Regions from separate parts of the Massilia sp. CFBP9026 genome, predicted to be linked through region 3. Evidence: riboswitches for the same ligand, from Rfam matches in the RefSeq annotation. Region 3 holds a riboswitch; each other region holds the start of a gene.
What was found. A riboswitch is a leader RNA that binds a small molecule or an ion and turns the genes downstream of it on or off. The one in region 3 is predicted to bind cobalamin.
Positions count from the first base shown of each region.

Region 1 (3,269 bases), on a different contig from region 3:
CCCATAGCCGCCGAGGCGGCGGTTGTTGGCAGCATCGTCGAAGCGCTCGCCAGACACGGTCAGTTCAAGGCCGGTCTTGAGCGTGCCGATCGTGTAGTCAGCGCCGAAGTTGGCGTGCTTCTTCGCACGGCGCGCCAGTTGCTTGCCGGTGGTCTCGTCGCGCGGATCCTGCCAATCGAGGCTGGCGCGCAGGTCGACGCCCATCAGGCGGGTGCTGCCGGCCAGCGAGAAGCCCTCGAGCAGGCCTTCGTTGACGTTGTAGGCGCAGCTTTTGTTGGCGCCATCCGGGCATGGGGTGCTCGACACGATCATGTCGGTCAGGCGGTTGTGGAAGTAGGTCGCGTCCAGCTGGTAGCCGTTGCCGTCGTAGCGCAGGCCCACTTCGCGGTTGCGGCCTTTTTCGGGCTTGTTGGTTTCCAGGCCGTAGCCGGGGAAGTACAGCTCGTTGAAGGTCGGGGCGCGGAAGCTGGTGCCGACGCTGGTGGTGGCGCGCAGGCCGTTGCCGAAGTCATAGCCATAGCCGGCGGCGCCGGTGTTCTTGCTGCCGTAGACCGAGCGGTCGTGGCGCGCGCTGACGTCGACCAGGTGAGGGCCGCGCTTGGCCGAGTAGGCGGCCGCATACGAGTTGGTGATGCGCGAGCGCCGCATCGACGGCACTTCTTCCTTGCGGTGCGTGTACAGCAGTTGCAGCGTGTCGCGGCCGATGGCGATGTCGTTCTGCCAGCTGAACTCGTCCTGCTGGGTATCGATCTGGCTGGCGCCGGATGGCGTCGCGTTGGTGAAGTTGCCCGACTTGTCTTCCGAGCGCGCGTACTGCAGCGTGCTATGCCAGTTCGGCAGGATCTGGTTGCGGATGAAGACCGCGGCGGTGTTCAGGTCGTTATCGCTGTGGACGTCATAGTTGGCGGTGCCGCTGTCGTACTGGCTGAACAGGCGGCTGACCAGGAACTGGGCGCCGATCTCGTGGCCCGGCGCGAGCGCCATCGTCACGCGGCCGTTGGCGTTGCGGCGGCGGTAGCCGTCTTCGTCCGGGTTGTAGCCCGACGCGCCCGGGCGGGTGGACGAGAAGCCGTCCGAATCCTCGTAGCCGGCGCCGAAGGCGTAGCTGATCGCGTTCGGGCCGCCGCTGCTGCCGTAGATGCCAGCGTCGGCCTGGCGCGTGGCGTTGCTGCCCACGCCCACCGAGCCAGTGACGACTGGAGCACCTTCGCCCTTGCGGGTGAAGATCTGGATCACGCCGCCGATGGCGTCGGCGCCGTACAGGGTGCTGAGCGGACCGTAGACGATCTCGATGCGGTCGATGGCGCCCAGCGGGATGGCGTTCCAGCTGGCGGTGCCGGTGGTCGCCGAACCGAAGCGCACGCCGTCGACCAGGACCACGGACTGGTTGGCGTTGGCGCCGCGGATGAAGACGCTGGTGGTGGTGCCGGCCGCGCCGTTGCGCGAGATCTCGATGCCGCGCTGGCGGCGCAGGATGTCGGCCACCGAACCGGCGCCCGAGCGCGCGATTTCCTCGGCATCGATGACGGTGGTGTCGGCGATGACGTCGGCGGCGCGCTGCGCGCTGCGGGTCGCGGTGACGACGACGGTATCGGCGGTGGGGATGGCGTCAGGTGAAGGAACGTCAGCGACGGCGGCGGACGAGATGACGGCGAGGGCGAGCGAGACCGCGGCTGCTTGCCGGGTTACTGGGAAATTCATGAACTGTTTCTTATCAAAGGCAACCAGCCGACGTCCCCGTAGGCCAGATTGAACGGCATCGCGCGAGGCGACGCCACCTTTTGGCCGGTATCCGGGCTGACAAGTATGGCCGTCCGACCTTCCCATGCATGCGCACAGTGGTATGAGGAGACGGTTTGCCGCATGGCTCGGGGAGAGCATGCGGCACTTGCTTACCGTTGCGGGGGCAGCACACGTTGGCCCTTGATGGGGCTCGTGTTTCCCGTTTAACTGCGACTGCGAACGCAGGCGCGAGCACCAAAACGCGCTCATTATAAGGTCTTGTCAGGTTTCCAGCATCATCACTTCGCCGTAGTCAATCCGGTGTGCCGCCTGCGCGGCGCGCAGCGCGGCATCGGCCAGCGTGCCGCCGAGGTGCAGCGAGTGCATGAGGCGCATGGTGCCGGCGTGGCAGACGATGAGGGCCTGCGCATGTCCTTCGCGCCGGATGTCGGCATCGAAACCGGCCACGCGTGCGGCCACGTCCATCACGCTTTCACCGCCGCCGGGACGGTAGTGCAGCAGGTCGGCGCTCCAGGCATCGATCTCGCTGCGGGGGATGTCGTCCCAGCTGCGCATTTCCCAGGCGCCGAAGTCCATTTCGGCCAGGCGCGCGTCGAAGGCTGGCGCTGGCGAGAGCCGCTGCGCCAGGACCGCGCTGCGCGCGAGTGGACTGGCGTAGACCGGCATCGCGCCGGGCAGTCCCTGGTTCGCCAATGAGGCCAGCACCCGTTCGACGTCGGCTTCGTTCGCCGCGAGGTCGCTGCGGCCGTAGCAGTGCCCGGCCGGCACCTCGGGCCGTGGGTGGCGCACCAGGTAAATACGCATCAGGCCAGCGCGCCGCGTCCGAGCGTGGCGAGCACCGCAATATAGATGGCTACTTCGGCCAGCTGCTGCACGGCGCCGAGGCAATCGCCCGTATAGCCGCCCAGCCGGCGCGTGAACTTGCGCGCCAGCCAGCGCGTGGCCAGCATGGCTGCCAGCACCGAGGCGACGATTGCGGCCAGGTCGAGCAAGCCGAAGGCCAGCAGCGCGAGCGCGGGCACGAGCACGGTGAGCGCGGCGATGCCGAATTCCCGGTCGCTCATGCGCACCGCCAGCGGCTTGGCCTTGCCCTCGGCGCGGGCGTACTCCATCTGCCAGATCAGGGACGTGGCGGCCAGTCGCGAGAGCGGATGGGCCAGCAGCAGGGCGCCGATGGCGCTGGCTGGCGGCAGGCTGGCAAGCGCGGCCAGCTTTGCGCCGAGCATGCACACGATGCCGATCGCGCCGTAGGCGCCGACGCGTGAATCCTTCATGATCTCGAGCGCGCGTTCCTTCGTCATGCCGCCGCCCAGGCCATCGCAGGTGTCGGCGAAGCCGTCTTCATGGAACGCGCCGGTGAGGTAGATGGTGGCTGCGGTGGACAGCACGGCCGCCACCGCCGCCGGCAACCACTGCGCGGCCACCAGGTAGACGGACGCGCCGATGGCGCCCACCACCACGCCTACCAGCGGGAAGTAGCGCGACGCGTGGTTCAGCCAGGCCGGCTCGAAGCCCACCCAGCGCGG
Region 1 is NZ_JAXCWH010000019.1:9,081-12,349, forward strand. Features, by position in the region: gene SOM28_RS26135 (TonB-dependent receptor domain-containing protein) at 1-1,701, opposite strand, end outside; cobalamin riboswitch at 1,767-1,997, opposite strand; gene SOM28_RS26140 (histidine phosphatase family protein) at 2,005-2,547, opposite strand; gene SOM28_RS26145 (adenosylcobinamide-GDP ribazoletransferase) at 2,547-3,269, opposite strand, start outside.
Region 1: linked by a shared signal. The riboswitch ahead of SOM28_RS26135 (TonB-dependent receptor domain-containing protein) and the one ahead of SOM28_RS23030 (TonB-dependent receptor family protein) in region 3 are both predicted to bind cobalamin.

Region 2 (3,269 bases), on a different contig from region 3:
GCATCCATATTCGCCAGCATGATCGTCTCCATGGTGATGGTGGCGAATACTCTAGCGCGAACAGGTCCGGTACCGCGCACGCCTTGCTAGCGCCGGGCCGCCTTCAGGAACAGTCCATGCGCCGGCGCGAAGTTGGCATGCAGCGGCAGATAGGCCGCGCCGATGACCTTGGCCGTCATCCCGATCGTCCCCGCCATCACCAGCGGCCGCTCCGTGCCCTGCCAGCTGTAGCGCGTCATCTGCTCCTGCATCGCGGCGATCAGGCGTTCGAGCAGGGCGCGGCTGACGGCGCCATCGACGATCACGCCATCCAGGTCGAGCAGGCAGGCCGCGCCGGTGACGCCGAAGGTGATCGCATTGGCGGCTTCCTCGATCCATTGCCGGGTCACGGCTTCCCACGGCCCGCTCAACAGGCGTTCATCGCCGAACGCCAGCAGTTCCAGGCCGGCCTGCGCATGCATCTCTTCCAGCCGCACCAGCGAAGCCGCCCCGAGCAGCTGCGGCGCCACGCCGCGTTCCTCCGTTCCGGCCAGGCCAAGTGGCATCGAGCCGATCGCGCCGGCATTGCCGAACTGGCCGCTGTGCGGCTCGCCGTCGATCACCAGGCCGCCGCCGACCAGGGTGTCGACGAACACGTACAGATAGCTTTTCAGCTTGCGTCCGCGGCCGGCCACCAGTTCGGCCACGCAGGCCGCGATCGTGTCCTTGGCGAAGTCCACGCGCAGCGGCGTCATGGCTTGCAGGCGAACGCGCACGTCGACCCGGCGCCAGGCTTCTGCCTCTTGCGGCAACAGGCTTTCCAGGCCGTGCCAGGTGCCCAGCGTGAGCGGGGCGGCCAGGCCGATGCCGGTCAGGCGCGGCGCCAGTTCCGGGCCGAGGAAGTCGTCCACCTCGCGCAGCCTGGCGTCGATGGCGGCGAATACCTGTTCCACTTCGGGGCTGGCGTAGGGCGTCGACGACTGCCAGCGCAGCGCGCCCGTGAAATCGAGCAGGACCACGTCCAGTGCGCGCCGGCCGATCTGGATCCCGATCGAGAACGCGCCTTCCGGGTTCAGGGCGATCGGCTGCGACGGCTGGCCGACCTTGCCCCGCACCGCGTCGCGCTTGACCACCAGTTGCTCGTCCAGCAGGCGGTTGATGATCACCGAGGCCGTTTGGGTACTGAGCTTGGTCAGGCGCGCGACTTCGGCCTTGGGCAGGCTGCCGTGGGTGCGGATCGCCTGCAGCACGACCCGCTCGTTGTATTCGCGCATGCCGACCTGGTTCGAGCCGACGCTGCGCAGCAGCGGCATGGTGGCGGGATCAAAGGCGGTAGGCGGTGCGTTATCGGGCGGCATGGCGCGGGCGTTCAAGGGGAGGGACGGCTGGAAGCCGCCAGTATAAATCCATTCCCGGTAAATAAACCCGTGCGATTTATTTTTCAGGGCAATCTCGATTGCGGAAGAAAAATAATGCGGTGACAACTGGTCGAACTTGGCGGTAGAATCGCGCCCAATCAAGTGAATGGTGCCTTCCTGCTCGTCTGCAGGGAGGTGAAACGGGAAGCCGGTGACGTGCGCGATAGCATCGCGCGCCAGTCCGGCGCAGCCCCCGCTGCTGTAAGCCTGACGACTCCGATCGAACGCCACTGTGCCCTGTGCACGGGAAGGCAGGACCGGGGAAGGAAGACGGCGAGCCAGAAGACCGGCCATCCACGATGCATTCGTACGTCCCGGGGTGAGGGCGTGCCTGTTGGTTGTTCGCTGTTCCTTCTTTTGCTGCTCGTGCTATCGCCCATGCGGTCGTGCGCCCTCGTGGCGTGCGCGCACGCGTCCCTGTTCATCGTGAAGGATGGCGGCTGCCTGTTGTCATGCGCGCTTCAAGCGCGCAGCTAAAAGGTCGACGTTCACATGAACACGCTTTTCCTTGTCCGCATCTGCGCCGCATTGGCGTTCCTGCTCGCCTGCGCTTCCAGCAGCGCCGCGACCCTGTTCGCCGTGGTCACCGAGCGCGCCGCACCCGGCGCCATCGAGGCCGCCCACCGCCACCTGGCCAGCCATCCGCAAGACCGCATCCTGCTGCGCACCCCGGCCCAGCTGATGGCGGCGGGTGAGCGCGACGTGGCCAAGTGGATCGCCGGCGCCGACACCATCCTGGCGGTATCGCTGTTCGGCGACCCGGCGCGCCGCATGAAGGATGGGCTGGCGCGCCACGCCAGGCCGGCCACCGCGGTGCTGGCGCTGAACGGCGAGGCGACCCTGAACCTCATGACGCGCTCGCGCCACGGCAGCCTGGCCGGATTCTCGCCCGAGCTGCTGCGCCAGCTGGCGGGCGAGGCCCCGCCGCCGGCCGCGCTGCAGGCGGCCGACGCCGATCCCGCCGCCCGCCACTGGCTGGCCGCGCGCCGCGTGTGGCAGGCGGGCGGCGTCGACAACACAACGGAGCTGATGCGGCACCTGCTCGCGCCAGGCACGCCCCTGGCCGATCCGCAGCCCGAGCCCACCCTGCGCCTGCGCGTGGGACAGCGCGAGATGCAGGACGCCGCCGCCTGGGGCAATGCCTCGAAGCTCGGCCTGCAGGACCGGCCGACCGTGGTCGTGCTCGACCTGGCGAATATGGATGGCGTGGTGCCCGCGGCGCTGTGCCGCCGCATCGAGCAACTGGGCCAGCCCTGCGTGCAGCTGCTCACGCGCTGGGGCGGCGCCTCGCGCGAAGCGCTCGAGCGCCTGCCGCAGCTGGTCGCGCCGGCCAAGCCTGCGGCGCTGGTGGTGCTGCAGGACTTCGTGGTCGGCGCCGCCGAGGGCCGTGCGGCGGTGGACGAAGCCTTCAAGCGCCTGGACATCCCGGTGTTCAAGGCGATCCGCCTGTCGGACCGCACCGCGATGCAGTGGCAGCTGTCGCCCGATGGCCTGCCACCCGATTCGGTCCAGTACCGCGTGGCCCTGCCCGAGCTGCAGGGCATCAGCCAGCCGATGGTGGTGGCGGCCCTGGGCCAGCCCCAGCGCGACCGCCAGACCGGCATCGAGAACCGCCCGCCGGTACTGCTGCCGGCCGAAGTCGACCGCCTGTCGGGGCGCGTGGCGCGCTGGCTGGCGCTGCGCGCCAAACCGAACGCCGACAAGAAGGTCGCGATGGTTTATTACAACCATCCGCCGGGCCGCCAGAACATCGGCGCCGACAACCTCAATGTGCCGGAATCGCTGTTCGACATGCTGCATGCCCTCAAGGCGGCCGGCTACACGGTCGGTGAACTGCCGGCGTCGTCCGAGGCGCTGCTCGACATGATCATG
Region 2 is NZ_JAXCWH010000013.1:99,362-102,630, reverse strand. Features, by position in the region: gene SOM28_RS24450 (VOC family protein) at 1-20, opposite strand, end outside; gene SOM28_RS24445 (ROK family transcriptional regulator) at 87-1,337, opposite strand; cobalamin riboswitch at 1,488-1,706, shown strand; gene SOM28_RS24440 (cobaltochelatase subunit CobN) at 1,890-3,269, shown strand, end outside.
Region 2: linked by a shared signal. The riboswitch ahead of SOM28_RS24440 (cobaltochelatase subunit CobN) and the one ahead of SOM28_RS23030 (TonB-dependent receptor family protein) in region 3 are both predicted to bind cobalamin.

Region 3 (3,269 bases):
CGCTGTAGTCCTTCTCGAAGCGCTCATGACGCCCGCCAACCGCCAGACGGGCATTGTGCGGCGCATTCCAGCGCAGTTCGTCGCGCAGGTAGAAGGCTTTCGAGTCCTGGCGCGCATCGCCGGCCGAGTAGTCGGACGTGACCTTGCGGTCCCAGCGGATCAGGTCGATGCCGGTGACGAATTCGTTGCGCTTGTCGCCGAAATCGAGGGTGTGGCGCAGGCGCGGCGAGAACTGGGTTTGCTCGGCCTCGTAGCGCGAAGCAGACGTGCCGAACTGGGTCGAGACATAGGTCGACGTGACCTCGCGCTCGCGGTGCGACAGCTCGGCTGCCAGCTCGAAGGCGCCGATGCGGTGCTCGACGAAGGCGGTCACACGATCGGTGTCGAGCGAGCCGAAGTCCTTTGGCGTCTTGGTCTGGGTCGGAATGGCCAGGAACTGCGCTTCGGTCAGCGAACCTGGCAGGCGCGAGTCGGAACGCGAACTCTCGAAGCGCAGGCCAGCGCGGCCGTTCGGCGCATAGGCGTACTGCAAGCCGCCGCTGAAGCTGGTCTGTTCGTACTTGTTGTTGTCGCGGTAGTTATCGGTGCTGCGGTCAGCCACGGCGGCGTCGAACGACCAGGGGCCGGCGCCATGGGTAATCGACGCGCGCAGGTCGCGGTGGTCGAAGCGGCCGGCTTCGGCGAACAGGGAGCCGTGCGTTCCGGCACTACCGCCGCGGCGGGTGACGATGTTGATCACGCCGCCGGTTGCGCCGTCGCCATACAGCACGCTGCTGCCGCCGCGCGTGATCTCGATACGCTCGACCGTGTCCACGGGGATGGTCGACAGCACGGTGTGCGCCAGCTCGTTCTCGTTCAGGCGCACGCCGTCGACCAGCACCACCGTGTTCTGGGCGCTATTGGTGCCGAAGCCGCGCAGGTCGAGGCCGAAGTCCGGCGAGCCGTCCAGGCTCTGGCGGCCGAACACGCCGCCGATCTTGCGGATCGCCTGGTTCACGTCGGTGGCGCCGGCGCTGCGGATCTGCTCGGCGGTGACGACGGTGGCGCCGATCGGCGTGGCCTGGGCCGGGAAGCGCGGGCCGGTGATGAGGACTGAAGGGACAGTGTCCTGGGCAGCGGCATAAGGGGCGGACAGGACGAAAGCGCAAGCCAGTGCGAGTGGCGCGCGGCGCGGTGCGGCAGCAAAAATCATGATGAATGTGTTCTCGATAAAAGGCACCGGCCTGCTTCCCCGCAGGCCGGAGTCAACGGAAGCGCCTGGCGCTTCCACCTGGTTTGGCCGGTATCCGGGCTGGCAAGCATGACGGCCTCACCTTCCTGCGCGTCATGCACAGTGGTTGTCGAGACCGTCCGCCACGCCTGTTGAATGGGAGCGCGGCGCTTGTTGACCGTTGCGGGGGCAGCACACTTCCATGACGGCGCGTGGCGCGGCCATGTCGTGTTTCCCGTTTAACTTCGCGCACCTGGATGTGCGCGAGAGCACCAAAACGGGGCGATTATACCTTGACAAGGTGCGGCCTGCCCGGCCGCCGGCAGCTTGGCGCGGGATCGGCTACCATCGTTGTTTTCATGCTTCATAAGGAGCTGCCATGGCACGTCTACCCACTTACTTCGTCTCTCACGGCGGAGGCCCCTGGCCGTGGATGCGCGAGCAGTACGGTACTGCCTACGACCAACTGGCCGCCTCGCTGGCTGCCATGCGCGCCGAGGCTGGAGAGACGGTGCGCGCGGTGCTGGTCGTGACCGCCCACTGGGAGACGCCGCAGTTCATGGTGTCGTCGGGCACTGCGCCCGGCATGATCTACGACTACGGCGGCTTCCCGCCGCACACCTACCAGGTGAAGTATCCGGCGCCGGGCGAGCCGGCACTGGCGCGGCGCGTGGCAGACTTGCTGGAAGCTGCGGGCCACCCGGCCGCGCTGGACGCCGAACGGGGCTTCGACCATGGCACGTTCTCGATGCTGTACCCGGTCTATCCGGAAGCGCGCATGCCGGTGGTGCAGCTGTCGATCCGGCGCGACCTCGATCCGGCCACCCACCTGGCGGCGGGCCGCGCGCTGGCGCCGCTGCGCGATGAGGGAATCCTGATCATCGGCAGCGGGCTGTCGTACCACAACCTGCGCCAGTTCGGGCCGAATGGGCGCGAAGCCTCGCAAGCCTTCGATGGCTGGCTGCAGCACGCGCTGCTTGAACTCGATCCGTCGCAACGTGAACAAGCCTTGCTGCGCTGGGACACGGCGCCACAGGCACGGGCGGCGCATCCGCGCGAGGAACATCTGATTCCGCTGATGGTGGCATTAGGGGCGGCCGAACAGGAGGCGGCGGCCTGCGTCTATCATGAAGACGCGTTCATGGGGAATCTGGCGGTGTCGAGTTTCAGGTTCGGAGAGCCGCCGCAGGTTTAAGCAATCTGCTGCGCCGCCAGCACGTCGTACCCGCGAAGGCGGGTACCCAAGTACTGCGTGAGCTACCGTAACGCTGGCACACTTGGGTACCCGCCTTCGCGGGTACGACGTTTTGAGGCTAACGCTGGAAACGCACGCTAGAGGCGCGCCTTACGTCCCGCGCTTGCCGCGTGCCGCTTCTTCGGCCTTGGCGGCTGCCTTCTCGGCCGCGATGCGGGCCTTCTCGGCCACCTCGGCCTCATGCTGGGCCAGGCTGGCCGCGCGCGACTCGGGCGTTTCCAGGCTGATGCGGCCCAGCGCGCCCTGGCGGTAATCCTGCAAGAGGGTATGCGCCGCCTTCTCGTAGTCGTAGTCGCCGCCGCGCACGCGGAAGCCGCGACGCTGCGCCACACCCTCGACCACCGCCACGCCGTCCATCCCTTCGGTCTTGAAGCCGTAGCGCGCGGTGAGCAGCTGCGGGTAGCGCTGCAGCAGCAGCTCGCCCAGGTACTCGGCCACTTCTTCCTCGACCAGCGCATTGGTGCCGATCGCGTGGCTGGCGGCCAGCATCAGGCCGTCGCTGGCCATGGCGATCTTTGGCCACAGCATGCCGGGGGTATCGACCAGCACCACGTTCTTGTTCAGGTACAGGCGCTGCTGGGTCTTGGTCACGGCCGGCTCGTCGCCCACCTTGGCCACGCGCTTTTTCAGCAGCGCGTTCATCAGCGTCGACTTGCCCACGTTGGGAATGCCCATGATCATGATGCGCAGCGGCTTGGTCGGCACGCCGCGGTGCGGGGCCAGCGACAGGGCCAGCTCCGGGATGCGGGCGACGTCGGCCGGCTTCTTGGTCGTCATCGGATAGGCGGTCACGCCATCCTGGGC
Region 3 is NZ_JAXCWH010000011.1:107,443-110,711, reverse strand. Features, by position in the region: gene SOM28_RS23030 (TonB-dependent receptor family protein) at 1-1,192, opposite strand, end outside; cobalamin riboswitch at 1,261-1,502, opposite strand; gene SOM28_RS23025 (DODA-type extradiol aromatic ring-opening family dioxygenase) at 1,590-2,405, shown strand; gene ylqF (ribosome biogenesis GTPase YlqF) at 2,556-3,269, opposite strand, start outside.